4 regions of the Weizmannia sp. WK01 genome follow, and region 2 is predicted to be linked to each of the others. Evidence: riboswitches for the same ligand, from Rfam matches in the RefSeq annotation. Region 2 holds a riboswitch; each other region holds the start of a gene.
The links. Region 2 has a riboswitch for S-adenosylmethionine ahead of OF158_RS02545 (bifunctional homocysteine S-methyltransferase/methylenetetrahydrofolate reductase). Riboswitches for the same ligand answer to the same signal wherever they lie in the genome.
Positions count from the first base shown of each region.

Region 1: it holds a riboswitch for S-adenosylmethionine, as region 2 does, so the genes downstream of both, OF158_RS02005 (phosphoadenylyl-sulfate reductase) here and OF158_RS02545 (bifunctional homocysteine S-methyltransferase/methylenetetrahydrofolate reductase) in region 2, are expected to answer to the same signal.
Region 3: it holds a riboswitch for S-adenosylmethionine, as region 2 does, so the genes downstream of both, OF158_RS17080 (methionine ABC transporter ATP-binding protein) here and OF158_RS02545 (bifunctional homocysteine S-methyltransferase/methylenetetrahydrofolate reductase) in region 2, are expected to answer to the same signal.
Region 4: it holds a riboswitch for S-adenosylmethionine, as region 2 does, so the genes downstream of both, metK (methionine adenosyltransferase) here and OF158_RS02545 (bifunctional homocysteine S-methyltransferase/methylenetetrahydrofolate reductase) in region 2, are expected to answer to the same signal.

Region 1 covers NZ_CP109616.1:392,113-399,348, forward strand. The annotation lists gene OF158_RS01995 (glycosyl hydrolase family 28-related protein) at 1-1,377, opposite strand, end outside; gene OF158_RS02000 (TIGR04104 family putative zinc finger protein) at 1,547-1,852, shown strand; SAM riboswitch class I at 2,178-2,282, shown strand; gene OF158_RS02005 (phosphoadenylyl-sulfate reductase) at 2,374-3,099, shown strand; gene cobA (uroporphyrinogen-III C-methyltransferase) at 3,500-4,258, shown strand; gene OF158_RS02015 (sirohydrochlorin chelatase) at 4,265-5,005, shown strand; gene OF158_RS02020 (NAD(P)-binding protein) at 5,265-5,918, shown strand; gene OF158_RS02025 (YbaK/EbsC family protein) at 6,051-6,581, shown strand.
Region 2 covers NZ_CP109616.1:531,795-539,030, reverse strand. The annotation lists gene metH (methionine synthase) at 1-3,197, opposite strand, end outside; gene OF158_RS02545 (bifunctional homocysteine S-methyltransferase/methylenetetrahydrofolate reductase) at 3,457-5,292, opposite strand; SAM riboswitch class I at 5,360-5,461, opposite strand; partial or broken gene OF158_RS02540 (IS1182 family transposase) at 6,306-7,236, opposite strand, start outside.
Region 3 covers NZ_CP109616.1:3,588,642-3,595,877, forward strand. The annotation lists gene cstA (carbon starvation protein CstA) at 1-111, opposite strand, end outside; gene OF158_RS17060 (LytR/AlgR family response regulator transcription factor) at 242-958, opposite strand; gene OF158_RS17065 (sensor histidine kinase) at 933-2,714, opposite strand; gene OF158_RS17070 (MetQ/NlpA family ABC transporter substrate-binding protein) at 2,950-3,792, opposite strand; gene OF158_RS17075 (methionine ABC transporter permease) at 3,854-4,516, opposite strand; gene OF158_RS17080 (methionine ABC transporter ATP-binding protein) at 4,506-5,546, opposite strand; SAM riboswitch class I at 5,619-5,727, opposite strand; gene OF158_RS17085 (ABC transporter ATP-binding protein) at 5,809-6,588, opposite strand; gene OF158_RS17090 (hypothetical protein) at 6,650-7,222, opposite strand; gene OF158_RS17095 (ParM/StbA family protein) at 7,234-7,236, opposite strand, start outside.
Region 4 covers NZ_CP109616.1:2,477,883-2,485,118, reverse strand. The annotation lists gene pckA (phosphoenolpyruvate carboxykinase (ATP)) at 1-1,359, opposite strand, end outside; SAM riboswitch class I at 1,530-1,678, shown strand; gene metK (methionine adenosyltransferase) at 1,824-3,035, shown strand; gene asnB (asparagine synthase (glutamine-hydrolyzing)) at 3,266-5,164, shown strand; gene OF158_RS11855 (gamma carbonic anhydrase) at 5,535-6,050, opposite strand; gene OF158_RS11850 (alpha/beta hydrolase) at 6,209-7,015, shown strand; gene OF158_RS11845 (tetraprenyl-beta-curcumene synthase family protein) at 7,026-7,236, shown strand, end outside.

The DNA.
Region 1 (7,236 bases), 140 kb from region 2:
CCTGATCCGTTTTGCATTTTGAAACCCGCTGATTTCTACATTTTTCAAAATAACATTTTTTGCGCGGTACTGGATGGCGACAACAGGATTTCCCTTGAAATCATAATCCGGGTCGCCAAGCGCAGTCAGCCCGTTAATTACAACGTTTCGGTAAGCGGAAACAACGAGGCTGCGCGGCGTTGAACCTTCATATAAATCCGTAAACACCGGTGCGACAGAAACTAGATTGGCCGCCACAATATGGTTCGCGCTTTTCGAATCGGCATCTTTGCCTTTATGGTGGCCGATATGCCGGAAGTTAAAAGAGCGGTTGTCGCGGACAGAAAGATGGCCATACAAATGCACATGAGAAGCAGCCGATGCATTGTGGTGGGCTTTGATTTCAACACCTCCGAAACAGCCGCTTGATGCATTATTGCAAAGCCATACATGGCGCGAGCCGTCATCAATCTCAATGCCATTGGAGTTGGAAAACCCTTTTTTGTGGGCCCTTCCACTTGGGTTGTAACAGAAAGAATTTGAAATAAAACAATAGTCGCTATGGTGGGTGGTAATCCCGTCATCACCGAATCCGCTTGCCGTGAGCCCGTCCAGCCAGATATAGCGGCTCCTTCCTGGGGCGAGAAAGCCGTCTCCCAAATAATGATAACGGGCAGAGGATACATCAAAACCGTGCAGTCCGGCCCCCACCGCCTCCACATTTTTCACCCAGCCGAACGTGACGTGCGCAAAAGTCAGGCAGCTTGAACGGTTATTTCCTGCCGCCGTTCTTTCCTCTTGCCCGAGCCTTTCGACATTCCAATCGAGCGTGAGCCCCTCCACCGATATATGGTGATTGCCACGATGAAAATGGGCATTTTGGATGAGACGCGTTTTTTTCGGTGCATGCGGATGGAGTTTGATGATGGTTACGCCTTTTCCGCTGCCGCAAAGGCATGTCCATGAAGGCAGCTTAAGCCCCTTTACTAGAAAAACACCATTCGGTACGATCACTTTCACCCGGCCGTTTCCCAATGCTTTTTGGAAAGCCGCTGTGCAGTCGGTTTTTCCATCGCCGACCGCACCGTAATCTGCCACATTGACTGTACGGGATGCCACAGCCAGCAGACGGCTGTACGCTTGATCCAATATCGTTTTCCATTCCGGGTACACAAGGCCGTTCTGATCTGCAAGCGTTTTATACGGTTCAACCGGATATCGCCGGTTCAGCAGCAACCGTGAAAGGGAAAACGGTTTGTGAAATTCCGGCTGACAGTACTGTTGAAAAAGTGCTTCATTCTCCCGGATCAGGGTACCCGGCTGGACTGTCCTGCGTGAAAGTTGGCGCAGCAGTATGCCGTTTGTCCAGGGGTCATGATGCTTGTCCAAATGAATCATTTTTCCACCTCGCTTTGCCTTCATTCAGTCTGTGTCAATTGATATATGTAGTTTACCCCCGCAGGTTGGAAAACGCACTGAAAAAGAAGACTTTTCCAAACCATAGTTGTTAATATAAAAAATAAATTGAATTTTATGTTAGAATCAATGAAAAGGAAGGTGAAATTTAATGAGCCTGCCAAAATGTTTGAATTGTAACCATCAATTTAAGTGGATTTATATTTTTAAGAGACTATGGAAGTTTGACCAAACCATGGAATGTCCAAATTGTACAGCCAAGTTATATCCAAGTATGAAGTTTCGAAATAAAGTTGGTTATCTTTCTCTACTTTGCCTTTTCGTATCATTTGGACTGATGATATTGGGCATTCCAAAAGTTGCATTCATAACACTAATCGTCATTATTTGGGTTTGTTTGATTCTTACGATGCCTTATGTTTATTCGTTTGATAATAAGGAAAGACCTCTATGGTAAAAGGTAGCTGTTGCTCCTTTTTAAAAAGATGCTGCAGAAATCCGGGTGAGATGAAGCACAGATTTGAGCCTGGTACGACTGAGGACATCCGCAAGTTTAAAGATGAATGACCAATCTGGTACAGAAGCAAAATTTTGAAGAAAAGCCCAAGGAAGCTAGCCAAAAAATGAAGGGTCAGTTGGAAACCTTTTCCATCAAATGAGGATCAAAAACCGACATATAAACATTTTTCTTGAAAATGGGCCTGATTTTCTTTATCAGAATTTTTCGTTGACGAATAGCATAAGAAGGTATACAATAAACTTCAAGCTTATATATTGTTATTTTCTTATCAAGAGAGGTGGAGGGAAGGGCCCTGTGAAGCCTCGGCAGCAGGTCCGGAAATGGGCACTGTGCCAATTCCTGCAGGTGGTGGCCTGAAAGATAAGAAGATTTCCCGGGAATGGATATCTTCTTACTTCAGGGTAAGAAGATTTTTGTCGTTTAATCCTTAGTAATCGAATGCGAAAGAAGGGAATAGAGTGGAGCAAACGCGGCTCACATATGAACAGTTTACGTCGGATCCGTTCGCAGCGTTCGTGCCGGAAGATGAAACGAAGGGCGCATTGGAAATTTTGCAGTGGGCATATGGCACGTACGGCAAATCAGTGGTATATGCGTGCAGTTTCGGCGCAGAAGGAATGGTGCTGATTGATCTCATTTCGAAAGTCAGAGAAGATGCGGATATCGTATTTTTGGATACCGACCTGCACTTTCCGCAGACTTACGAATTGATTGAAAAAGTGAAAAAGAAATATCCGGCTTTAAATATACAAATGAAAAAACCGTCGCTTACGCTTGATGAACAGGCGGCGCAATACGGATCTGCCCTTTGGAAAAGGGATCCGGACCAATGCTGCTATATCCGGAAAATCAAGCCGCTTGAAGAAACGCTGCAGGGAGCGGCGGCCTGGATATCCGGCTTACGGCGGGAGCAATCGCCGACAAGGGCAAAAACGAATTTTGTCAATAAAGATGAAAGGTTCCATTCGATTAAAATTTGCCCGCTGATTCATTGGACATGGGATGATGTTTGGAACTATATCCGGTCTAACAATCTTCCATATAACGAATTGCACGACCAGGGATATCCGAGCATCGGCTGCTTCCCGTGCACACGTGCTGTCGGAAACAGCGACTCAAGAGCAGGAAGATGGGCGGGCTTTAATAAAACCGAATGCGGGCTGCATACGGTTCAGAAAAAATAAGGCTGCTATATAAAATGACATAGGTAATAAGAGTAAGCATCAGTCTGCATGACAAGATTTCGTTCATTTTACAAAATTCCTAGATTTGGTAAGAATGCGGCAAAAATTTATATACAAATCGGTTTTATGAAAAAACCAGGGAAAAAATTGCACTTGGAAGCTGATTCAGCGTATAGAGAAGATAAAATCGCATTTTCGAAGATGGATTCTTTTATATTTTGAGATGGAGCTTGCTGATAAATTGGGTACAAACGCAGAATTGGACCCGTTCAGCAAGCTCTAGCGGCAAAAGCAGCCAGCTTTTTCAGGTGCCCGCTTGTAGCCAATCCAGACTAGGATTGTTCAAGTGCTCGCATCAACCAAAACAACGAGTCCGATTAAGTTTAAAGCAGGTGAAGAAATGAGAAAAGTATATTTAGTCGGGGCAGGACCCGGCGATCCGGAGCTGATTACAGTGAAAGGATTGCGCCTGATCCGGGAAGCGGATGTCATTTTATATGACCGGCTGGTGAATCCGGACCTGTTAAAAGAGGCAAGGCCGGATGCAGAACTTGTCTACTGCGGGAAAAAACCGGATGCCCATACGATGACGCAGGATATGATCAACCACCTGCTTGTGAAATTTGCTAACCAAGGAAAAACGGTTGTCCGTTTAAAGGGCGGTGATCCGTTTATATTCGGTAGAGGCGGGGAGGAAGCGGAAGTCCTGGTGCAAAAACATATTCCGTTTGAAATCGTGCCGGGAATTACAGCCGGTTCCGCTGTGCCCGCCTATGCCGGCATTCCGCTCACCCACCGCGGGCTCAGTACATCCGTTGCTTTTATCGCGGGCGTCACGAAAAAAGGCGAAGATCTTGATGCGTATTGGTCCAAATATGCGGGAATTGATACACTTTGCATTTATATGGGCGTGAAAAATCTGCCACTCATCTGTGCGCAACTGATAAAGCACGGCAAATCACCGGACATGCCGGCTGCACTAATCCGCTGGGGCACGACTGAAAAACAGGAAACCGCGGTCAGCACGCTTGGAAATTTAAGTGAAAAGGCGGCTGGGCTGCGCAACCCATCGCTTTTGATCATCGGAGAAGTGGTAAAACTGCGCGAAGAGTTAAAATGGTTTGAACAGCTTTCTGCTGCTCCGGCCTGTACCGGGTGAACGGGTATGAAACAAGGCGTTTTATATGTCAGCCATGGCAGCCGTGTGCCTGAAACCGCCCGGGAAGCAACAGCGACGATCCGGCAAGCAATGGCGCAGGTGGATGCGGATCTCCAGGAAATTTGCTATCTGGAAATTGCGGAACCGGATATTGCGGCAGGGATTGATGCGCTTGTCCGGGGCGGCGCAGGGCGCATTGCTGTTGTGCCGGTATTGCTGCTGAGTGCCGGGCATTATTATGAGGATATCCCGCGCGCGATCCGGGAAGCGAAACAGCGTTATCCGCATATTGTGTTTACGTACGGCCGCCCGCTCGGTGTCGGGGACCGGATCATCGAAATTTTGGCAGAAAATATTTTGGAAACCGGCATGCCTCCGGGTGCCTGGATTCTGCTTGTTGGACGCGGCAGCCGCAACCCGGAAACACTGTGCGATTTTGCAAAAATTGCTGCCGGGTTGCGTGCGCAATTGGGGACAGAACAGATCAAAACGGCTTATTTGGCAGTGCTTGAGCCTCGTTTTGATGATGCGCTGAAGGAGCTGACCGCAACCGGGCACCCGGTAGTTGTGGCCCCTTATCTTTGGTTTACCGGCGTGCTCGTCCGGTCGCTGGAAAAGAAAGTGGGCATGCTGCAGCGGGAAGGATATGATATCCGGCTGGCACGGTATCTCGGCTGCCATCCGGATATGGCGGACGCATTGGCCGTTCGGGCAAAAGAAGCGTTGGGCGCAGAGGATTTTATTTGAGATCACGGGATTTTTACCCAGTCAAGCCTGCGGTGTTTTCTATTGTGCACCCCGGACTTTTTGGGGCGATGCAGTTTAAAAGGTGCCGGGGTGCAGCGTTCATTGCGCGTACCGGCACTTTTTTGGGTCCGATGCAGTTTGAAAAATGCCCGCGGCTCGGCGTTTTCCATTGCGCGTGCCGGCACTTACCCGATTCCGGCTTTCCAGGAAACGCTGGAATGGGAGCATGCCAAGCAGGGAGAACGGCGGGCTTTTTGCAATGGATAAACTGGAAAGGAGATCAGGAATGGTTTGGGTACCGGTTATGGTCGATTTAGACGGGAAGCAGGCTGTTGTTATCGGCGGTGGAAAAGTTGCGGCACGCAGATTCCGGCTTTTGCAGGAAGCGGGGGCATACGTTACCGTCGTGAGCCCGCACCTGAACGATGAATTGCAGGCTATGGCTCAACAACGCGCATTCATTTGGAAACAGAAAACATTCGAACCAGAAGACATCCGGCAGGCCGATGTGGTTATTGCAGCGACAAATGATCCGGAGACAAACAGCCGGATTGTTGCCCATGCCCCGGCCAAAGCCCTCGTGAACGATGCCGGCCATGCGGGAAATGGCAACCTTGCTTTTCCGGCGTTTTTCCAAAAGGGCAGGCTTTCCATCAGTGTTTCTACAGCCGGGGCAAGCCCGAAACTGGCTTCCAAAATTGCAAATGAATTATCCGAACATTATGATACGAACTACGCCCAATATGTGGATTTTTTATATGAGTGCCGCCAGCTTCTGAAGCGGCCGCAGTTTTCTCCATCGGAAAGAAGCGAATGGCTGGAGAAGCTGCTTGGAGAAGCATACCGCAAGCCTGAAAAGCAGCAGGAAACCTTATCTTTCTTTCACAGCCGCATACAAGGGACTGCCCGTTGAAAAACGAATGAAGCTGCAGCTTTGGGAAGTCAGCCGGTGTGCCCGGCGAAAAACTTGGCAAGCCTGTTTGCAACCCGGAATGGCTTCCGTTACAATGGGGTTAAAAATTTTCACAAAAAGGAGTGTCGCCATATGTCATTGGAAGATGTCAAAGCCTATTTTAAGCAGTGGGATCGGGAAGAAGATGTTCTCGTCCTGTCGTCATCAAGCGCGACGGTTGAACTTGCAGCTGAGGCGCTGAACACGGAACCGGAACGGATTGCAAAAACGCTTGCGTTCAGGGGTACCGGTGAGGAAGAAGCCCTTCTTGTTGTCACCGCGGGAGATGCGAAAATCGACAATAAAAAATTCCGGCAAACATTCGGCGGGAAAGCGCGGATGCTGTCACCGGAAGAAACGCTTGAGCATACCGGCCATGCTGTCGGCGGCGTCTGCCCGTTCGGTTTGAAAAAAGATTTGCCGGTCTATATGGACGTCTCACTCAAACGGTTCACGACCGTATTTCCGGCATGCGGGAGCGGCAACTCGGCAATTGAATTGACCTGCGAAGAATTGTATACATACGGGAAGGCCGAAAAATGGGTGGACGTCTGCAAGGGCTGGAAAACGGTGGAAGATTACCAGCAAGTAGCTGGGACTGGTGTCTTATCGGATCCGCAATAATCTACGTGTCGCTTCAGACTTGCCTTTGAGATGGAAAGAGGCCCCGGGTACGCGCCGGAAAATGCTTGATATATAATTAGGGCTTCCTGAATAAGCAAAATTCCTAGATTTGGCAAGGATGCTGACAGCTTTGGCATAAATTTAATGCGAGGCCTTCGTTTTTGCTTGCTTTCTTAATGTAGACGCGCCTTATGTGAAGGAAGGCCATCTTTTTTTCGTGCTTTCTTAACGTAGACGGGCTCTATGTTAAGAAAGGCCGTCAATTTTTCGTACTTCCTTAACGTAGACGCCCTCTATGTGAAGAAAGACCTTCAATTTTCCGTGCTTCCTTAACATAGACGGGCTCTATGTGAAGAAAGGTCATCTTTTTTTCGTGCTTCCTTAACGTAGACGGGCTCTATGTTAAGAAAGGCCGTCAATTTTTCATGCTTTCTTAACGTAGACGCGCCCTAAGTGAAGGAAGGTCTTCGATTTTTCGTGCTTTCTTAACGTAGACGGGCTCTATGTCAAGGAAGGTCTTCGGTTTTCCGTGCTTTCTTAACGTAGACACCCTCTATGTGAAGAAAGACCTTCAATTTTCCTTGCTTTCTTAACATAGACGGGCTCTATGTTAAGAAAGGCCGTCAATTTTTCATGCTTTCTTAACGTAGACGCG
Region 2 (7,236 bases):
CGCTCGGCGAAACCTTCTGCCGTTTCGAGGGCAAGCGCCTGGAGAGCATGACTTTTGAAATATTCGCCCGCTTCTTTCAAATAGCGTGCATGATGGCGGATGTTTTTGCCGGCAACGACCGCGAACATGCAGACGTAATCTACGACCCCACTGTCCACGCTCCGGACATAATCGGCAAGGCACAAATACGGCGGCTTTGCCTGGCGCGGGAACGTAAATCGCTCTAGGACGGATAAAGATTTCGGATCTAATGTACCAGGCTCTCCAGCCGGTTCGTAAAGAATCAAATCATTACCATCCGATTGGGCAGGGAAAAATTGGTATACAGCGGATGGCTGAAGCAATTTTTCTTTCATCACCCATTCGCGCAGTTCATCCACCTGCTGTTTCAACTTGAGGGCGCGTTCGTCTCCCTCCGCAAGCAGCTTTTCGACGCGGCCTTTCAATCCTAAATGGTGGCCGAGGAGCATTTGCATGTTCACGTAGGGCTCGATATGGGCAAGCGGATAATTGCGCAGCACATGCCGCTTCAAATCCGCCGGCTGGTAAACGAGCGCATCCGGGGATACCGAAGAACGGCGCGGTAAAGTCGCAACCGGTGCTCCGCCGGCATTCACGGCCGCCACCCTTGTCCCGCCGCTGCGCTGGTTGGCAAGTTCCGTTTCGAGCGAGCTTCGTTCCGATTCATCCTGCAATTTGTTCGCAAGCGTGAGGCCCTCCATTGCGTCTTTTGCATACAGCACAAGCCCTTCATATTGCGGAGCGATTTTATTTACCGTGAATTTCCGCGACAGGGCTGCACCGCCGACCAGTATCGGCTGACGGATGCCCGCTTCCCGCAAATCCTGGGCAGTGACGACCATTTGCTGGGCGGATTTGACAAGGAGGCCGGATAGCCCGATTACATCCGGTTTCTCTTTACGGACGGCGTGGATAAGATCAGCCGGCGCCACTTTGATGCCAAGGTCGACCACTTTATAGCCATTATTTGACAAAATGATGTCGACCAGATTTTTGCCGATATCATGGACGTCGCCTTTCACGGTTGCGAGCAGCACTTTCCCTTTTGTGCTTGTTTCATTTTTTTCCATAAAAGGCTCAAGGAATGCGACGGATGCTTTCATCACTTCCGCACTCTGCAAGACTTCTGCGACGATGAGCTGGTTGTCGTTAAACAGGCGGCCGACTTCCGCCATCCCGTCCATAAGCGGGCCGTTGATAATGGCGAGCGGATCCGGGTATTCCTTCAAAGCCTGTTCAAGATCCGGGATGAGGCCTTCTTTCGTCCCTTCGACAACGTAATTCGCAAGCCGTTCGGCAAGCGTCATCGTGCGCTTTGGCGCTTTTTTCTCCTGCACCTTGCCGCGGTAATATTCGGTGAACGCGGCAAGGGCTTCGTCACTCGTTTCAAACAACAGTTTTTCGGCCATTTTCACGTTCTCTTCCGGGATGGACGCAAAGCGTTCGAGTTTTTCTGTGTTCACGATGGCGTAATCCAGCCCGGCTTTCGTACAGTGGTAGAGAAACACTGAGTTTAGCACTTCACGCCCGGCAGGTGGCAGCCCGAATGAAACATTGCTGACGCCGAGGATCGTCTGGCATTCCGGCATCGCTTCTTTGATGAGGCGGATGCCTTCGACTGTTTCTTTTGCTGCGCCAAAATACTGCTTGTCGCCAGTGCCGGCCGGGAACACGAGCGGGTCAAAAATAAGATCACGCGGGTTGAGCCCGTACATATCGACGAGCAGGTCATAAGAGCGGCGCGCTATCTCAAGTTTCCGTTCGGCAGTGACAGCCATCCCTTCTTCATCGATCGTGCCGACGACAACGGCACCCCCGTATTTTTTGAGGAGCGGCACGACTTTTTCAAACCGTTCCGTCCCGTTTTCAAGGTTAATGGAATTGACAATGCTTTTTCCCTGGCAGTATGTAAAAGCTTTTTCGATTACGTTTTCGTCCGTGGAATCGATCATAAATGGCACTTTCACTTTTTTTACGGCGATCGAAATAAAATTTTCCATGTCACTGATTTCATCGCGATCCGGGTCGGCGAGGCAGATGTCGATGATCTGTGCGCCGTTTTTGACCTGGGTACGGGCAATTTCGCTCGCTTCTTCCCATTTGCCTTCCGCGATCAGGCGCCGGAACTTGCGCGAACCGATGACGTTTGTGCGTTCGCCGACAAAAATCGGGCGGGTGGACGGGTCATCGTAAATAAAGGGTTCGATGCCGGAGACGGCGTGGTGCTCTTGTTTTGCAGGCTGGCGCGGCGGGAGCCCGGCAAGTGCTTCATTCAGTGCTTTGATATGGGCAGGTGTTGTGCCGCAGCAGCCGCCTGCGATGTTGAGCCAGCCTTTTTCGGCGAAGCCTTTCATTTTGACAGCGAGCGATTCCGGTGTTTCGTGGTAATGCCCTTCTTCGTCGGGAAGCCCGGCGTTCGGGTAACAGCTCACTGCCGTTTTGGCGAGCCCCGCGAGTGTGCGGATCGAGTCGGCCATGAACTCCGGGCCGGTCGCGCAGTTAAGCCCGACTGCGGCCGGCTGCATATGCTCGACGGAAATGTAAAATGCTTCGATGTTCTGGCCGGCAAGCGTTGTGCCCATCGGTTCAATGGTGCCGGAGATGAGAAGCGGCAGTTTTTTTCCGGTTTCGTTAAATGCGTCCGTAATGCCAAGAAAAGCGGCTTTGACGTTCAGCAAGTCCTGCGATGTTTCGAGAAGGAGCACGTCGACGCCGCCTTTTATGAGCCCGCAAGCCTGTTCCTGGTAAGCGGTTTTGAGCGCGTCAAAAGTAGTGCCGCCCGTGACGGAGAGCGTCTTTGTTGTCGGGCCCATCGAACCGGCGACAAACCGCGGCCGCTCGGGTGTGGAAAATTTTTTGGCAGCCTGCTTGGCGATGCGCGCGGCTTCGATGTTGATTTTTTCAGCGAGATGCCCGAGGCCGTACTCGTTAAGGACGATGGACGTTGCGCCAAATGTGTTCGTTTCGATGATGTCAGCCCCCGCTTCGAGATATGCTTCATGAATCGAGCGGATGACATCGGGTGCTGTGAGATTCAAGTGTTCATTGCAGCCTTCGTATGCTTCGCCGCCAAAATCTGCCGCGGTAAGGTGTTGCTGCTGGATCATCGTCCCCATCGCCCCGTCAAGGATGAGAATGCGGTTTGCAAGCTGCTGTTCAAATAACGTTTGCCCCATGAAAAATTCCCCCTTTGGCTGTACGTTTGATATTGAGATTGCGACGTACGGTAACATTTGGTACCTGGCTGGGTCGCGTTCCGATGCTGGCGGCGCCGGTGCCACTTTTGATTGAGTTTAAAGTGCATGCATCTCGCAGGGGCTGAAGCCGGCCAAGGTTTCGTTTTGCCTTCTTGAGCTCTTTTCTTAATCTTGCAATTGGACAGTGCTATCAAAGTTTCACTTTAATGAATCCGCCTGTACTCTTTTCGTTGCAGTCTCAGACAATGCCTGCGCCTTGCACTGCTGTTTTTTCGTGGATATAGCGCGTGCATTCCACCGTCAGTTCGTAGCGTTCGAGCGGCGTAATTAAGTAAATGCCGTTGAAATAGCCGAGGGCCGCGTCGATCAGGGTACGGCTGATCGCAAGGCTTTCTTCACGTGCTTTCGCAGGGTCGCCATTTGTTTTTTCCATCGCCGCCAAAATTTCATCCGTCAGTTTGATGCCCGGCACTTCATTGTGCAGAAAGACCGCGTTCCGGTAGCTGGTAAGCGGCATAATGCCAAGATAGATCGGCGCGTCCAAATGCTTCGTTGCTTCATGGATTTGCTCGATTTTTTCCGTGCTGAACACAGGCTGGGTGATAAAATAATCGGCACCGTAGCGGATTTTGCGCTCCAACCTCCCGACCGTTTTATCAAGATTGCGGACGTTCGGGTTAAATGCAGCCGCGACGGAAAAATTCGTTTTCCTGTGAAGCGATTTGCCGGAATGGGAGATGCCATCATTGAATTGCTTGATCATTGCGATCAGTTCCATGGATGACAAATCGTATACGCTCGTCGCTCCCGGGAAGTCGCCGATTTTTGTCGGATCCCCCGTGATGGCAAGCACCTGGTCAATCCCGAGCGCAGCAAGGCCCATTAAGTGCGACTGCAGCCCGATCAAATTACGATCACGGCATGTAATATGAACAAGCGGCCGGATGCCATGTTTCTCTTTTAAAATTGAAGCAATCGCTGTGTTGCTGATGCGCGGGCTTGCAAGCGAGTTGTCGGCCATTGTGAGGGCATCAATGCCGGATGCCTGCAGCGCTTTTGCCCCCTCAAAAAAGCGGGCCGTGTTCAACGTTTTCGGTGTGTCCAATTCGACAATGACGGAACGCCGTTTTTTTACGATTTCATGCAACGGTGGTTCGTGCTGCGCCGGGGCGGCCGCGATCTCGATTTTCGGTGGGCGGACCGTTTTTTCTGTGACAGGTAAAAGCCCCTGCACCCCTTCTGCGATTGCTTTGACGTGAGCCGGCGTCGTGCCGCAGCAGCCGCCGATCAGGCGTACACCCTGTTCGACCAGTTTTTCGGCGCATGTTTTAAAATAATCGGCGTTATTCGTGAACGTGAACCTGCCTTCCTCGTAATCTAAAAGACTCGCATTCGGGTATGCGGACAAAAAGGCACGCTTCGGTATCGGGATTTCTTCGAACGCCTGGATCATGTGGTGCGGGCCGAGCCGGCAGTTCAGGCCGGTCACATCGGCGCCGCGGTTTTCAAGTTCCTTGAACGCGTCGCGGACCGGGGTTCCGTTTTGGAGCACGCCCGGTTCGATAAGCGAGAACTGGGCGATGACCGGGACATCCGCTTCTTTTTTCGCAATGTCTACGACCGTATACAGTTCTTCCGCGTCAAAATACGTTTCCAAAAGCAGGGCATCAACTCCTTCGTTCAGGAGGTGAAAAATCTGCTCGCGGAACGTACGCTTGATTTCGGCAAGTGTTGCTTCGGTTTTGCGTTGTCCGCGGATGCCGCCGACCGTGCCGAGTATAAATGTATCACGGTTTGCCGCTTCTTTTGCAATCCGGACGGCCGCTTTGTTGATGTCTTTTACTTTTTCTTCCAGGACATACTGTGCTAGCTTGATATAGTTGGCGCTGTACGTGTTTGTCTGGATGACCGATGCGCCTGCTTCGATATAGGCGCGGTGGATCGCGTGGATGTCTTCCGGATGGGTCAGGTTGAATGACTCATAACATGTGTCGGCGCCGTATGCATATAGCAGTGTCCCCATTGCCCCGTCCGCAACAAGGATGCGGTTTTTTAACGTTTCGAGAAGGTCCAAATTTTTACACTCCCTTTGAATGATATGAAAAAAGCCTCCCAGAAAAGGAGGCAAGATGACAACATTCTCCTTATCTTTTCAGGTATACCTGTTGGATTTAGCACCGTGCCTTATGGGCTGGTTGCTGAGGTTTCATCGGGCCAAGTCCCTCCGCCTCTCTTGATAAGGCTATTCGATTGAACGTACTTAAAATTTTGACTTATTTATACTTTACACTTTGCCGGGTGACATGACAAGGGGGAAATTGAAATTCATATTGGATGCGGTTTCGTCCCTTTTGTCTAATTGGCTTTCTTTTGCCTTTTTGAGCCCTCCAAAAGGACAATTTGCTCTTGGTCCGACTCTCTTTTGTCTTTTTGAGCTCTCCAAAAAGACAATTTGCTCCCGGTACGGCTTTCTTTTGTCTTTTTGAACTCTCCAAAAAGACAATTTGCTCCTGGTCCGGCTTTCTTTTGTCTTTTTGGGCCCTTCAAAAAGACAATTTGCTCTTGGTCCGGCTTTCTTTTGTCTTTTTGAGCCCTTCAAAAGGACAATTTGCTCTTGGTCCGGCTTTCTTTTGTCTTTTTGAGCTCTCCAAAAAGACAATTTGCTCCCGGTACGGCTCTCTTTTTTCTTTTTGAACCCTTCAAAAAGACAATTTGCTCTTGGTCCGGCTTTCTTTTGTCTTTTTGAGCCCTCCAAAAGGACAATTCGCCCCTGATCCGACTCTCTTTTGTCTTTTTGAGCTCTCCAAAAGGACAATTTGCTCCTGGTCCAGCTCTCTTTTGTCTTTTTGAGCTCTCCAAAAGGACAATTTGCTCCTGGTCCGGCTTTCTTTTGTCTTTTAGAGCTCTCCAAAAGGACAATTTGCTCCCGGTACGGCTCTCTTTTGTCTTTTTGAACCCTTCGTGACCACTGAAAAAAGCCATTTTTTTATGTAAAATTTGCTGTGTAGTGTAAGAAATTTTCTGTAAATGGTACTCTTTACCATAGAAATTAGTAAAAATGACAAATGTTTGGCTATAATTCGCCTTTTTAGAGGATAGTATGGCGGCTATCCTCTTTAAATTTACTGCCAAGGCTGTTAGCTTGGCTTGTAAGCCCATGCTTTTTAGACCGTACCATTTGGCACGATCTAACCCGTGGAAATTCTTCATTTCGCCATTTTTCCCTTCTTGGCATGCTCTTTTTTTATACTTCTCTTTAAATCCCTCCGATTTCTGTTGTTGACTATACTCATAAAATTCTGGGGTGTTGATTCCGATCCCTAATACTTTTCCGACTGTTTTTCCGGTTATGCAAACTTCTCGCATTGGGCAATTTCTACATTGTTCTCTGTCAAAATAGTAATTATACGTTTCTTTTCCACATTTTCTTATATAGTGTTTCTTTTTGATTGTTTTGTTTCCTTGACTACAGAACCACTCGTCAGAATCTTTGTTATAACTGAATCTTTCTTCGTCTATGCGATATGCAGCTTCACTTACAGGGATGTATGCCTTTGCTTTAAGTTCAGAGATTTTGTCTAAGATTGGCTTTTTAAAATAGGCTTTATCACCATATACTTCTGGCATTTTTATTCTCGTTTTCTTGGTTAACTCTAATAATTCATCAAACTTCGTTCCATCCACATAAGCTCCATTACCAGTATGAACAGCTGTAATCATTCGATCTTCTGTTGTCATCATAAATTCCGTTTTATAACCAAAGAAAGGATCATTTTTGCTTTTATACCCTATTCTCGCTTCTTGGTCGACAATCGATCGTACCCCTTTTTGCTCCATAAACTTCGGGTCTGCTAAAATTTCTTTCGCATTATTAACGAGTGCTTTTGTTTCAGGTGCTTTCTCCAGTTCAACTAGTTCTTCTACCTTTGATACCGTTTCTTCAAGATAGGACTTCATTGTTTTTCTAGCTTCATCATGGTTTTCTATTTCTTTATAATCAGGGATTTCTTGGTTGATT
Region 3 (7,236 bases), 640 kb from region 2:
CGGCGTATCATTATTCAGCTTTAAAACCTTTACGGCCATAAACGTGCCATATAAACGATAAGCAATCATTAAGATACAGATGGAGCCGATTACAATTGTAATCGCATTCATTTGGTGAAAGCCTCCTTTTTGTCATTCTCATCGCTTATATTTTATAAGTTTTGCACGCTGTAAAAGCTGTTTTCCGGCAAAATGCAAATATCCTAGGATAAGAGAGCGAATCCAGAGGATGAAATGCATTTTAAATTCGAATAAACTGTTTTAACACATGCTTGTAAGTTCGGCTGACCGGAATTTTCGCCCCGTCCCGCATGATTAGATTATAAGTGGAATGGAACCATGGCCGGATCTCGACAATGCCATCGAGATTGACGAGATAAGCGCGGTGGACGCGGGCAATCGACGTAGATGGCAGTTTCTTTTCTACATTTACCAGTGATTCTGTTATGGTATATTTTTTATCATCTGTCGCAATGACTGTCCGCCCGTCAACCGACTCCGCGTACAACAGTTTTTCAACCGGGATGATGACAATGCGCTCATCTGTTGTGACCGCCAGTTTGCCGGGATTTTTCGGAACAGCAGGACGGTCCCCTTCCAACATTTTTTTCACCTTTGCGACTGTCTGTGCTACCCTTTTTTCTTCAAACGGTTTTAAAATGTAGTCTGCAGCATTCAGTTCAAACGCTTTTACGGCATATTCATCATAAGCGGTCGCAAATACAACGGCCGGATGCTGCGGATAGCGGCTGATTTCCTTCACGAGATCTATGCCATGCTCGTTTGTCAGCATCATATCGGCAAACACAATATCCGCCTCGGTTTCTTTCAGCTTCGCAAGCGCTTCCTTTACGGATCCGGCTTCGCCCGCCAATTCCACCTGCCCCGTTTTTTTCAGCAAGTAAATCAATTCATCTCGGGCCGGGGCTTCATCATCCACTACAAATGCCTTCAGCATATTCTCCCCCCCATATTTCCTCTAATGGTATCGAAATGGCCACTTTGGTTCCGCCGGTTTTTCTGTTTTCAATCCGGAATACAGCACTATGCCCGTAGATTTCCTCAATTCTTTTCCGGATGTTCCACAAGGCTGTCCCAGTCCCCTCGGCCGAGTCGACAGCCACATTGCCAAGCGACTGCACCTGTTCTTTAGAAATGCCTTTTCCGTTGTCCTCCGTTTCCATGATGAATTTTCCGTTTTTCACACGTGCGCGGACAACAATAAACGGATTTTTCGTAAATTGTTGTGTGAAAGCATGGTGGACGGCGTTTTCCACCAAGGGCTGCAGTGTAAATGGCGGCACCATCGCTGTGTGTAAAAGCGGATCAATATCAAAATGAACATGATACCACCCCGGAAACCGTGCCTGTTCAATGGCCAAATAAGCTTTCACATGTTCCAGTTCTTTTTCAAGGGGGATCAGCATTTTTCCCGCCCCCTGCAGGTTGCTGCGGAAAAAGGCCGCGAGCTGCACGAGCAGTTCCCTTGCTTTATCCGCATCTGTCCGGACAAGGCATGTAATCGTGTTAATCGCATTAAAGAAAAAATGTGGGTGAACCTGGGCCTGGAGCGCTTTAATCTCGGCATCTTTCAAAAGTTTTCTTTGCAGTTCCGCCTCCGCCAGTTCAAGCTGGTTGGAAAACAACTTGCTCAAACCTTCCGCCAGTTCCTGTTCGACCGCGCTTAATTGTGATGCTGATGTAAAGTAAAGCTTTAACGTGCCCGCAACTTGTTCGCGGACAAACAGCGGCAGCACGATCGCCGCCTGGAGCGGGCAGCCTTCATGGTTGCACTGGATTTCCTTAGCCGTTCTGGCGACCATGATTTTCCCGTGCAAAAGCACCCTTTCCGTCAGCTTTGTCGACATGCTCTCAAGCGGAATATGATGGTCCGATGCTACCCCTGCATGCGCCAGCACTTTTTCCCGGTCCGTAATAGCGACGGCATCAGCTGCTGTATGCTTCAAAATTATTTCTGCCGCTTCTTTGCATGATTGCATGTTCAGCCCTTTCCGGAAATGGGCTAGCGTTTCCTGTGCAATCTGCAGCGCTTTATGGGTCTGCACCGCCCTTGTCCGTTCTTCTTCCAGTAAAATCGTCTGGATAATCAAGATAAAAATAAACGTACCAAAGCCGTTAATCGAAATCATCGGTACCGCGATGAGGCGGACGAGCGCCACTGCTTCTTCAAAAGGTTTTGCTACTGCCAGGATGATGCCCATCTGTAGCATTTCCATTAAAACCCCAGCAGCGACCGCTTCAAGCGCAGCATACTTCCCGCGCACGTTAAAGCGTCTGCCAATAAAGCCCATGATAATGCCGGCAATCATCGTCGACAGGCTGCAGGCAATATCCGTATAGCCGCCGAGAGAGAGGCGGTGGATGCTGGCAAGCAGGCCTGCGCCGATGCCGACAACCGGCCCGCCCAAAAGGCCTGCAATCCCGACGCCCATGATTCGGGTATTGGCAATCGCACTTTCAACCGATAAATGCCCCTGCCCGAAAGCATGCGAGACTTTCCCATGCTCAATAACGATGCCGGTATAGTTACTAATGATACCAAAAATTCCAAAAACAATAATCAGCACCACTTTTTCTTTCCGTCCGTATTCCTGATGGATAATTTGCCGGAATGTCTTCAGCCGCGAGAGTAAAAAAGCAGCAATGACAAGAATCCCGGCCCGCTCAAGCATTACCGGCAAAAGTGTTGCCATAAAGGATCCCCCTTTGTTTTCCACCCGTCCGTATTGAAAACCCTTTCTTTTATTATAAAAGACTTCACCGGTTTTAGGAAAGCAAAAAAGCAGTGTTTCAAAAAGCCCAGCCAATAGAAAAACGGCGGGATACCGTTCGAACTGTATCCCGCCGTTTTTTTCTGCTATGGGGCGGATAAACCGCCTGTCTCTATGCCCGCTGTTTTTTAGGGGGCTGCTATGAAACTATTTGCCATCATTGTGTTTGCTTATAATCTTTTAAATACGATACCGGTTTATTGACCGGGACGGCTGCACCTTTATAATGCTTTTTGATAAAGTCAGAGACTTCTTTTGAATGATAAATGTTTACGATTTCTTTCAACGTTTTGTCATTCTTGTCTTTTGTCCGGGCTGCAATAATATTGATATACGCTTTGTTGCCCGCATCTTCACGGAAGATGGAGTCATTCGTCGGGTTTAAGCCGGCATTAATGGCCATATCGCAATTGATCACAGCGAGTGCCGAATCATCCAGGCCGCGCGGTGTTTGGGCGGCATCCACGGCAGTAATTTTCAAATGTTTCGGGTTTGAAGCGACATTTTCAAGCCCGCCTTTGCCTGTGAAACCTTTTTTCGTCGTAATCAATCCGGCTTTTTGCAGCAAAAGCAAAGCCCTGCCGAGGTTTGTCGGGTCTTTCGGAATCACAACTTGGTCGCCATCTTTCACTTCGCTGACCTTTTTATATCTTTTCGAGTAGATCCCCATCGGCCAAATATTCGTTGTGCCGATCGCCGAAAGCTTCAGATTGCGTTGTTTGATAAAATCATCGAAATAAACAACCGTCTGGAACGCGTTAATATCAATTTCCCCGTCGCTTAATGCGAGGTTCGGCTGAACATAGTCGTCAAAGCGGACAATCTTAATATTAATATTTTTCTTTTTCGCGAGTTTCTGGATTAAATTCCATGTCGGCACTTCAGAAGTGGTTGTCCCGACTTTGATTGTTTTTGTGCTTGTACTGCTCGAATTGTTTTTGGCCCCGCATCCTGCCAAAACCAGGATCAGTCCCAATAATAGAATCGCAAATTTTTTCATCGCTGCTAAGTCCCCCTGAATTGAATTTTTTATAAAAAAGGTGTAACCCTTTTTCCCAATATTATTTTCTCCGGATTTTTTTGGAGAGAAAGTTGCCCAATGTCTGGACAAGCTGGGTGAAAATGACCAGCGTGATAACGGTAACGATCATGACGCCTGTCTGAAACTGGTTGTACCCGTACGTGATCGCCAAATCCCCGATCCCGCCGGCACCGACCGCGCCCGCCATCGCGGAAGCCCCAATCAGCCCGATGGTGGCAATCGTTAAATTGAGCACCATGGATGCCTTTGCTTCCGGAAGCAAAAACCGCCAAATAATCTGCCAGTTCGTCGCCCCCATTGACTGCGCAAGTTCGATTGTCCCTTTGTCGACTTCAAGCAGTGAACTTTCAATGAGCCTCCCGATGTAAAAAGCAGTGTACAACACAAGCGGCACAATCGCTGCGGTTGTTCCGATCGCTGTCCCGACAACCCAGCGCGTAAACGGAATGATCGCGACAACGAGAATAATAAACGGGATCGACCGAAAAATATTGATAATCACATTTAAAATATTAAAAATCCATTTGTTTTCCCATATGCCGTTTTCCCGGGTAATAACGAGAATGACGCCAACCGGGATGCCGATGATGATGGAAATGAGTAATGATACAGCCACCATATACAGCGTCTGGCCCATTGCCGTGAAAAATTGCGGCCAAAACCATGACCAATCAAATGCCATTTTTCTCCACCTCCCGAATGATCGCTTCGTGATCGTTGATGTACTGAATGGCCCGCTTCATTTCTTCCGGGTCGCCTTTCAATTCGACAAGCAGGTTGCCAAAAGGGATTCCCTGAAGTTCGGTGATCATGCCATGAAGCACATTCAGGTCGATTGAAAATTGTTTTGCTGTATTGGATAACAGCGGCATATTGGTGGAAGCTCCCTTAAACAGAATCCGGTAAATGCCGTGCGGGTTGTCTTTGCTGCTTTCATCGATCAGTTTTTGCACCGATGGCGGAATCGAATCATTCAGCACAGTTTTCACAAAGCTTCTCGCAATTTGCGTTTTCGGTTCTGTGAAAAGGTCGATTACAGGGCCCTGCTCCACAATTTTTCCGCCGTCCAGCACCGCCACTTTATCACAAATATCACGAATGACATTCATTTCGTGGGTAATCATCAGGATCGTAATGCCCAGCTCGTCCCGGACTTTCCGCAAAAGGTCCAACACGGCTTCGGTCGTATTCGGGTCAAGGGCAGACGTTGCCTCGTCACAAAGCAAGATGTCCGGATCTGTCGCAAGGGCTCTTGCAATACCGACCCTTTGTTTCTGGCCGCCTGACAACTGGTCAGGGTAGTGATGCATTCTCTCTTCCAGCCCGACAAAAGACAATAATTCTGCCACTTTTGCCTTTATTTCTTCCTTCGGGCGATGTTCCAGCACAAGCGGCATGGCCACATTTTGAAAAATCGTCTTTGACTGAAGCAGATTGAACTGCTGGAAAATCATGCCGATTTTTTTTCGCTCTTGACGTAGCTTGGCAGGCGGCAGGCGCACAAGGTCGACCCCGTTAACGAGCACTTTCCCGGAAGTCGGCCGCTCGAGCAGATTGACGCACCGAATCAGTGTGCTTTTCCCGGCACCACTGTAACCAACCACCCCGAAGATTTCCCCTTTTTCAACACGCAGGTTGATGCCTTTTAACGCTTCAACCTTTTTGTCCTTCCCTTTTCCGTATACCTTATGAATATCTTCTAATACCAGCATGTTGAAAACTCCTTCTGTTCCTTTTGGCAAAAAAAAAACTTCTTTCATTCGAAAGAGGTTTGCCGGTCAAGTGACTTATCTCTCAGAATGAACCATTCTGCAGGAATTAGCACCTTTCAAAAAAAGATTTGAAGGTTGCTGGACGTCATCGGGCCTGTCCCTCAGTCTCTCTGGATAAGTTATTCATTTGTTATATTTAAATATTAGTGGACGGCTCGGGATTTGTCAATTCATTATTTTATATTTTTTTGTTTTTCAATCGTCAGACAACTTGAAACAATGCCCGGTTTCCGCGCCACTCCACGTGAATTTCATGCTCAAAAAAGCGGGAAAGCACTTGTTTTTCAATCATCTCGGAAGTCCGGCCCTGCCGGAAAACTTCCCCGTTTCTGATCAGCAATGTTTTTTGGAAAGCGGGAGAAATTTCTTCCGGATGGTGCGTGACATATACAAGCGTCGGTCCGTTCTTATCTTTCGCCAGCTCTTCCACACTTTCTAGCAAAATTTCCCGGGCAAACAAATCCAGCCCGTTGCAAGGCTCGTCCAAAATTAAGATGCGCGGTTCCGCCATTAACGCGCGCGCAATTAAAAGCTTCTGCCGCTCTCCTTGCGAACAATGTTCATAAGCACGGCTAAAAAGGGAAGCACAATGTAATTGTTCCATCAAGCGCAGGGCTTTCTCTTCGTCTTGTGCATCCACCGCTTCATACAGCCCGATGGATGCATATTTGCCGCTGATGACCACATCGCGTGCAAGTTGGGTGCGCGGTATCCTTTCCTGGATGGAGGAGCTGACCCAGCCGATTGATTTCCGCAGTTCCGGCAGGCTTGTTTTTCCGAACGCTTTCCCGAGCACCTTGATGCTCCCCTTTGTCGGCCAAATATACCCGTTGATCATATTGAGCAAAGTGGTTTTGCCGGAACCGTTTAAGCCGAGGACAGCCCAATGCTCCCCTTTTTTGACCGTCCAGTGAATGTCCGAGAGCAGTTTTTTGCCGTCGCGCATCAGGCTCACACCGGCAACTTCGATTATATTTTCCATCTGTGCCATCCCCTTACATTTCGTACAAGTTTTAGACACACAGGGGTTCACCCTGCGCACTTCATTTATTCATGCTGGCGAGAAAATCCCCGAGCAGGTCTTCCGCATCTTCTTCTTTTTCCGGCGCTCCCGTTTCGGGCGGTGCCGGTTCGGCGGCGGCAGTTCTCCAGTCGAATGCATCAAGATCATCCGATCCAGGCGGCTCACCACCGGATCGAACCGGTTTCCCGTCCGCTTCTTCGCTGGTTTGCGGCAATTCGTCTTCCTGTAAAAAAAGCGTCTCATCCATAGATACAGGTTGTTTCGAAAGGGCCGCAAAGAGCGAAGTCGCCCGGAGTGGATCCTGAATCAGTTCGTAAACAATGCTGCCGAGCATCGCTTCCGAATGTTCATGCTTCAGCCAGTCATGTTGCACTTTTGTCAGTTTGCGCGGCAGCGGGATTGTAATGGTTTCTTTGTCCTTTACGAGCGACTGGTTAACACCTTGTATCACATATCCGGCTATTTTGGCGGAGAAGTTCCGTTTCTCTTTTTCTTTTAACTTTGACAGTTCTTTTAAAATATGATCGGGCGTATCCTGGGGGATCCGGAACGCAATCGTCTGGCCCCGCTTCATCCCGCTTTGTTTTTCCATATTTTTTCACCTTA
Region 4 (7,236 bases), 1.8 Mb from region 2:
CGCAGCCCGGACCATGGCCCGCGTATCGCTTAATTTCATGCGGGAACCGGTTCCGTACGGGCCGCCTGTCCAGCCGGTATTGACAAGAAATACCTGGACGTTGTGCCTGTCAACTTTCTCGCCGAGCATTTCCGCATAAACGGCGGGCTCAAGCGGCAAAAACGGCGCGCCGAAGCAAGTGGAGAACACGGCTTCCGGGCGCGTGACGCCGCGTTCGGTACCGGCCAGTTTAGAAGTGTAACCGCTTAAGAAATGGTACATGGCCTGCTCTTTTGTCAGCCTGCTGATCGGCGGCAGGACACCGGATGCATCGGCCGTCAGGAATATAATGGTTGACGGATGGCCGGCCATGCCGGAGCGGGCAATATTGCCGATGTTTTCAATCGGGTAAGCAGCCCTTGTATTTTCCGTCAGTGCATTGTTGTCATATTGCGGTTTGCGGGACACCGGATCTACGACCACATTTTCAAGTACGGTCCCAAAACGGATCGCCTGGTAAATTTGTGGTTCTTTTTCTTCCGTAAGCCCGATGCACTTTGCATAGCATCCGCCTTCAATATTGAAGACACCGCTGTCGGACCAGCCGTGCTCATCGTCCCCTATAAGTGCGCGCTCCGGATCGGCGGAAAGCGTCGTTTTCCCGGTCCCGGACAAGCCGAAAAACAGGGCCGTATCGCCGTTTTTCCCAGTATTGGCGGAGCAGTGCATGGGAAGGATGCCTTTTTGCGGCAGCAAGTAATTCATGATGGAAAAAATGCTTTTTTTCATTTCGCCTGCATATTCCGTCCCGCCGATCAAAATTATCCGGCGTTCAAGTGAAATCATGATGAACGCTTCGGAATGCGTGCCGTCAAGCGCCGGGTCTGCCTTAAACAGCGGCGCGGAAAGAATCGTAAATTGCGCATCGTGTTGATAGAGCTCCTCCGCATCCGGCCGGATAAACAATTGATGCGCGAATAAATTATGCCAGGCGAACTCATTCACGGTCTGGATCGGAAGGCGGCTTTTTGGATCGGCACCCGCAAAACCTTTAAACACAAAAATTTCGTCTTTCCCTTTTAAATGCCGGACCATTTTTTCATAAAGCCTGTTGAACACGCCGGGAGAAACCGGCTGGTTGATTTTGCCCCAGTCGACACGGTCTTTTGATTCGGAGTCGACGACAATAAATTTATCTTTCGGTGACCTTCCTGTATATTTTCCTGTTGCAGCAGAAATGGCCCCTTCCGTTGTCAGTACAGCTTCTTTCCGTTCGATAATTTTTTCCATTAATTGTGGCACGGAAAGCTGCATGCGTACGTTTTCCCCCGACAACAAAAACTTTAAATCGTCAGAAGCGCCAATCAGATCCATTTTCATAAACCGCCCCTTTGAATAACTTATTTCACTTTAAACGATATCAGTATAACATATTCATCCGTTTATTACATACTTTTTTCCGGGAAAAATGCAGAGGACAAAGGGGAGAAGGGCGAAAAAATCATTGACAGCGCCTGCTAAATTGCGTATGATTTTACTTTGAACGGATACTCTTATCCCGAGCTGGTGGAGGGACGGGCCCGATGAAACCCAGCAACCCGCCTCTGGAACAGGCAATGCGCTCGCAACGCAGCTGCCGCTTGACTTCCAGGCAAAGGTGCTAACCTGCAGCAAGGAATGTTTCCTTGAACGATAAGAGTGAAAGGCGCGATTGATTGAAGTCAAAACCTTTCCACTCATGATGAATGGGGAAGGTTTTTATTTTTGGCTTTGTACATGAAATGAATCGAGTTTAGGGTATGAGTACCGTTTCCAATATGTAACCATATAAGGAGGAAAAGCGGATGTTAAAAGGACGGCATTTGTTCACATCGGAATCGGTGACGGAAGGCCATCCGGACAAAATTTGCGACCAGATTTCCGATGCCATTTTGGATGCCATTTTAGAAAAAGACCCGAATGCCCGCGTTGCCTGTGAAACTTCCGTCACGACAGGGCTTGTGCTCGTCACGGGGGAAATTTCCACCAATACATATGTGGATATTCCGAAAGTGGTGCGCAAGACCATTAAAGAGATCGGCTATACGCGCGCGAAATACGGGTTTGATGCGGAAACATGCGCTGTGCTGACATCGATTGACGAACAGTCCGAAGATATTGCGCGCGGCGTTAACCAGGCTTTGGAAGCCCGCGAAGGCGGGATGAGCGACGAAGAGATTGAGGCAATCGGAGCCGGCGACCAGGGCCTGATGTTCGGGTTTGCCTGCAATGAGACAGAAGAGCTGATGCCGCTTCCCATTTCGCTTGCCCACAAGCTTGCCCGCCGTCTTGCTGAACTCCGCAAACAAGAAGTGATCCCGTATTTGCGCCCGGATGCGAAGACACAGGTGACAGTTGAATATGACGAGAACAACCAGCCTGCCCGCATTGATACGATTGTCATTTCAACGCAGCATGATCCTGACACAAGCGCCGGACAAATCCAGGAAGATATGAAAAAATACGTCATTGAACCGGTTGTGCCGGCACACTTGCTCGATGCGGATACAAAGTATTTGATTAATCCGACCGGCCGCTTTGTTATCGGCGGCCCTCAAGGGGATGCGGGGCTGACCGGCCGCAAAATCATTGTCGACACGTACGGCGGCTATGCACGTCACGGCGGCGGCGCATTTTCCGGGAAAGACCCGACGAAAGTGGACCGTTCCGCTGCTTATGCCGCCCGCTATGTTGCGAAAAATATTGTTGCGGCAGGCCTTGCGGAAAAATGCGAGGTACAGCTTGCGTATGCGATCGGGGTGGCGAAGCCCGTTTCTATTTCCATCGATACGTTTGGGACCGGAAAAGTGCCGGAAAAAGTGCTGATCGAGGCGGTCGAAGCTCATTTTGACCTGCGCCCGGCCGGCATTATCAAAATGCTCGACTTGCGCCGTCCGATTTACAGGCAGATCGCTGCGTACGGGCATTTCGGCCGCGATGATTTGGATGTGCCTTGGGAAAAAACGGACAAAGCCGGGGCGTTGAACGAATTCGCCCGCAATCATATCGGAAAATAATAGGAAAAAGAGCGCGCCTGGTATACAGGCCGCTCTTTTTCATAAAACGGCGGGAATAAGGAATCCTGTTTGCCTCATTTTTAACAAAAACCCTGCAAACTGGCGGAAAACATGCTAAACTATATTACATGTGCAGAATTTGGCCGTCAAATTTTGGCGGAAATACATTTGTTTTTTAAAGAAATAAATTTACAATAGAGTATATCGAAATGAAGTAGGTGACTTTTTACATGTGCGGATTTATTGGCTGCGTCCATGACCATCCCGTTACATTATCAGACGAAGACAGGCAACAGTTTAAACAGATGAATCATATGATTGAGCACCGCGGCCCGGATGATGAAGGCTTTTATGAAGACGAGCATATCCAGTTCGGTTTCAGGCGCCTGAGCATTATCGATATCGAGGCGGGGCACCAGCCTTTAACATACGAAAACGAACGGTACTGGATTATTTTTAATGGCGAAATTTATAACTATGTGGAATTGCGTGAAGAACTGCTAAAAGAAGGGATGACATTCGAAACGAATTCGGATACGGAAGTCATTCTTGCCATGTACAGCCGTTACGGCGAAAAAGCGATCGGACGTCTGCGCGGGATGTTCGGGTTTGCGATCTGGGATAAGCAGGAACAAACGCTGTGCGGCGCGCGTGACCCGTTCGGCATTAAACCGTTCTTCTATTATGAAGACGGCGATAAAATGTATTTCGGTTCTGAAAAGAAAAGCATTTTGCTTGCCATGGAAAAACCAGAACTGAATTATGATGCTGTCCAATATTATTTAACCTACCAATTTGTGCCCGAACCTTTCACCATGACAAAAGACATCCGGAAACTTGAACCGGGCCATTATTTTGTGAAAAAAATTGGCAAACCGATGGAAATCAAACGATATTGGAAAGCATCCTTCCACCCGGTTCATAAAAGCGAGGACGAATTTATTCAAGAAGTGCGTGACGTAATGATTGATTCGGTGAAAGTCCATATGCGCAGCGATGTACCGGTTGGCGCATTCCTGTCGGGTGGGATCGATTCCTCGATTACGGCATCGATTGCAAAACAGTTCCATCCGGGCATTAAAACATTCTCCGTCGGCTTCGAACGCGACGGCTACAGTGAAATTGATGTGGCCAAAGAAACGGCGGAAAAACTCGGGGTTGAAAATATCAGCTATGTGATCACGCCGGAAGAATACATGAAAGAACTGCCAAAAATCATTTGGCATATGGACGATCCACTCGCAGATCCTGCTTGTGTGCCCCTTTATTTTGTGGCGCGTGAAGCAAGAAAGTATGTGACCGTTGTTCTGTCTGGCGAAGGCGCGGATGAATTGTTCGGCGGCTATAATATTTACCGTGAACCGCAGTCGCTTGAAGTTTTTGAAAAAATTCCGGCTGCCGGAAAATCTATTTTGAAAGCTTTGGCGAAAGTGTTGCCGGAAGGGGTAAAAGGAAAAAGCTTTATCGAACGCGGCGTCACACCGATGGAAGACCGTTATATTGGCAATGCGAAAATGTACACCGAAGAAGAAAAACGCGACTTGCTGTTGACTTATAACAACAGCCTTGACTACCGTGACATCACAAAGCCGCTGTACAATGAAACAAAAGGCTATGATCCGGTTAACCGGATGCAATATATCGATATCCATACGTGGATGCGCGGCGATATTTTGCTGAAGGCGGACCGGATGACGATGGCCCATTCACTTGAACTGCGTGTGCCGTTTTTGGATAAAGAAGTGTTCCGGGTCGCTTCGCAAATTCCGGCGAGCTTAAAAACGTCTCATAACACAACGAAGTATGTTTTGCGCAAAGCGGCAGAAGGCATTGTGCCGGAACATGTGCTGAATCGGAAAAAACTCGGGTTCCCGGTCCCGATCCGCCACTGGCTGAAAGATGAAATGCATGATTGGGCGGCAGAGATCATCAAAACGAGCCCGACCGATGACATCATCAACAAACAATATGTACTGAAGCTCTTGGAAGACCATTGTGCAGGCAAGCTCGATTACAGCCGGAAAATCTGGACCGTGCTCATTTTCATGCTCTGGCATGCCGTGTATATGGAAGACAAGTACGATTTCCAAAAAGGAGCACAAGGGGGGCTTGCCGGCGCTTCGCTGTAATCTCCAAAAAATCGATTCACAATCGGGAAAATAACCGGGTAAAGTTGTCCGCAAAATGAGCGGACAGGAGGTTTTTCCGTCTTCAAAAGGGGATGGAATTGTGAAATGGTCCGGTGTTCGTTCAGCGTTTCACAGTAAGAAAGCTGGGACAAAAAAGGGGGGTCTGGCCCCGCTTCCGTGTAATCGGAAACGGGGGCAGGCCCCTTTATCGTATAACGCTTTTTTCGTATATGCCTGGTAAGCTTTGCATTTATCCCGGTTCGCAGCATGGCTTTTTTTGTTCATTTTTTCGCTTGTTTGCGGCTTAAAACAGTGCGGCTGCCGATGCTTTTAAAGAAGGCGTTATTTTTGTCCCCGCCGGTAACCTTTGTCAGCGCCCGACGGAATTTTTATAGTACTGTGCTTTTTCGGCATATTCGCGGACGATGCGGCGCATGTCCTGGATATCTTTTTCGGTAAGTTCACGGATCACTTTTGCCGGGCGGCCGAACGCAAGCGTATGCGGAGGAATCTTTTTCCCGGGCGTTACAAGGCTGCCGGCGCCAATAAAAGCGCCTTCCCCGATTTCGGCGCCGTCAAGAATAATTGAACCCATGCCGATCAAAGCTTTTGTCCGAACATGGCAGCTATGTAAAATTACCTGGTGGCCGACCGTCACTTCATCTTCCAGTATGAGCGGTGTTTGCGGGCTTTCGTGCAGGACGCAGTTATCCTGGACATTTACCTTTTGTCCGATTTTTACCGGTGCGACATCGCCGCGGATAACGGTTCCAAACCAGATGCCGGATTCATCGCCGATTTCAACGTCCCCCGTAACGGTCACATTGTCAGCAATATAAGCAGTTGGCGCAATCAAAGGGGTTTTTCCATTGTAAGCATAAATCATATTCATACCCTCCTGTTTTGATCTTTTCTTTTATCTTAAAGAATTGGGAACAAATTGTGAATAAATCGGGTTAAAAATGGCATATGTTTTTCAGAACAGAAGGATTATGGGTAAAATAAAAGCAGGATGGTTTCGCAGGTTTTGAAGGAGGCAGGAACATGTGGAAATGGGAAGCAGATGAAAACCCAAAAGCAGTCATCGTCATGGTCCATGGCGCGATGGAGCATCACCGCCGCTACAGCTGGCTGATTGAGATGTGGAGATCAAGCGGCTATCATGTCGTGATGGGCGATCTTCCCGGTCATGGGATGACATCAAGAGCAAAAAGGGGGCATATTGATTCCTTTGATGAATATACAACAGAGATAAAAGAGTGGGTGACGGCAGCCTATCAGTTCGACCTCCCGATTTTTCTCCTCGGTCACAGCATGGGCGGGCTGGCGGTCATCCGGCTGCTTGAGCAGGAACATCTGAAAATCGCGGGGGTTATTCTTTCCTCGCCGTGCCTTGGGCTTGTCCAGTATCCTTCAAAGCTGCTCGGCCTGCTTTCAATCGGGTTAAACCGGATTGCCCCGGGCCTCCGCTTTAACAGCCCGCTGACCGTGCAAATGGCAACGCGGAATAAGGATATTCAAATGCAGGCGGTCAACGATTCATTGATGCTGACAAAAGTATCTGTCCGCTGGTACCGTGAGCTGCTCGCAGCGATGCGGCAGGCACAGATGGATACCGTACGGCTGCCGGACGTCCCGTTTCTTGTCATGCAGGCCGGGAATGACAAAATTGTGGACAAGGGGGCTGTCGTAAATTGGTTTAACCAAACTTCCGTGTCCGAAAAATTATACAAAGAATGGCCGAAATGCTACCATGAAATTTTCAATGAACCGGAAAGGGAAGATGTTTTCCTTTATGCGAAAAATTTTGTGGAAAACCGGCTCCGCACGTTAGGCTATATATTAGAATGAGGTGACGCTTGTGACAATTCCATCCTATCCGATCTCATTAATGGCGCAAGTTTACCGCCGGGTGATGCCGGCTGTCCACCGTGAACTCCATTACTGGCGGGAAATGGCACGCCGGATTCCCAATGATGAATTAAAGACACAGGCGCTCGCCAGCATTCAGCATAAAACGTTTCACTGCGAAGGCGGATCGATCCTCGGCCTTTTGGCAATGGAAGAGCGGA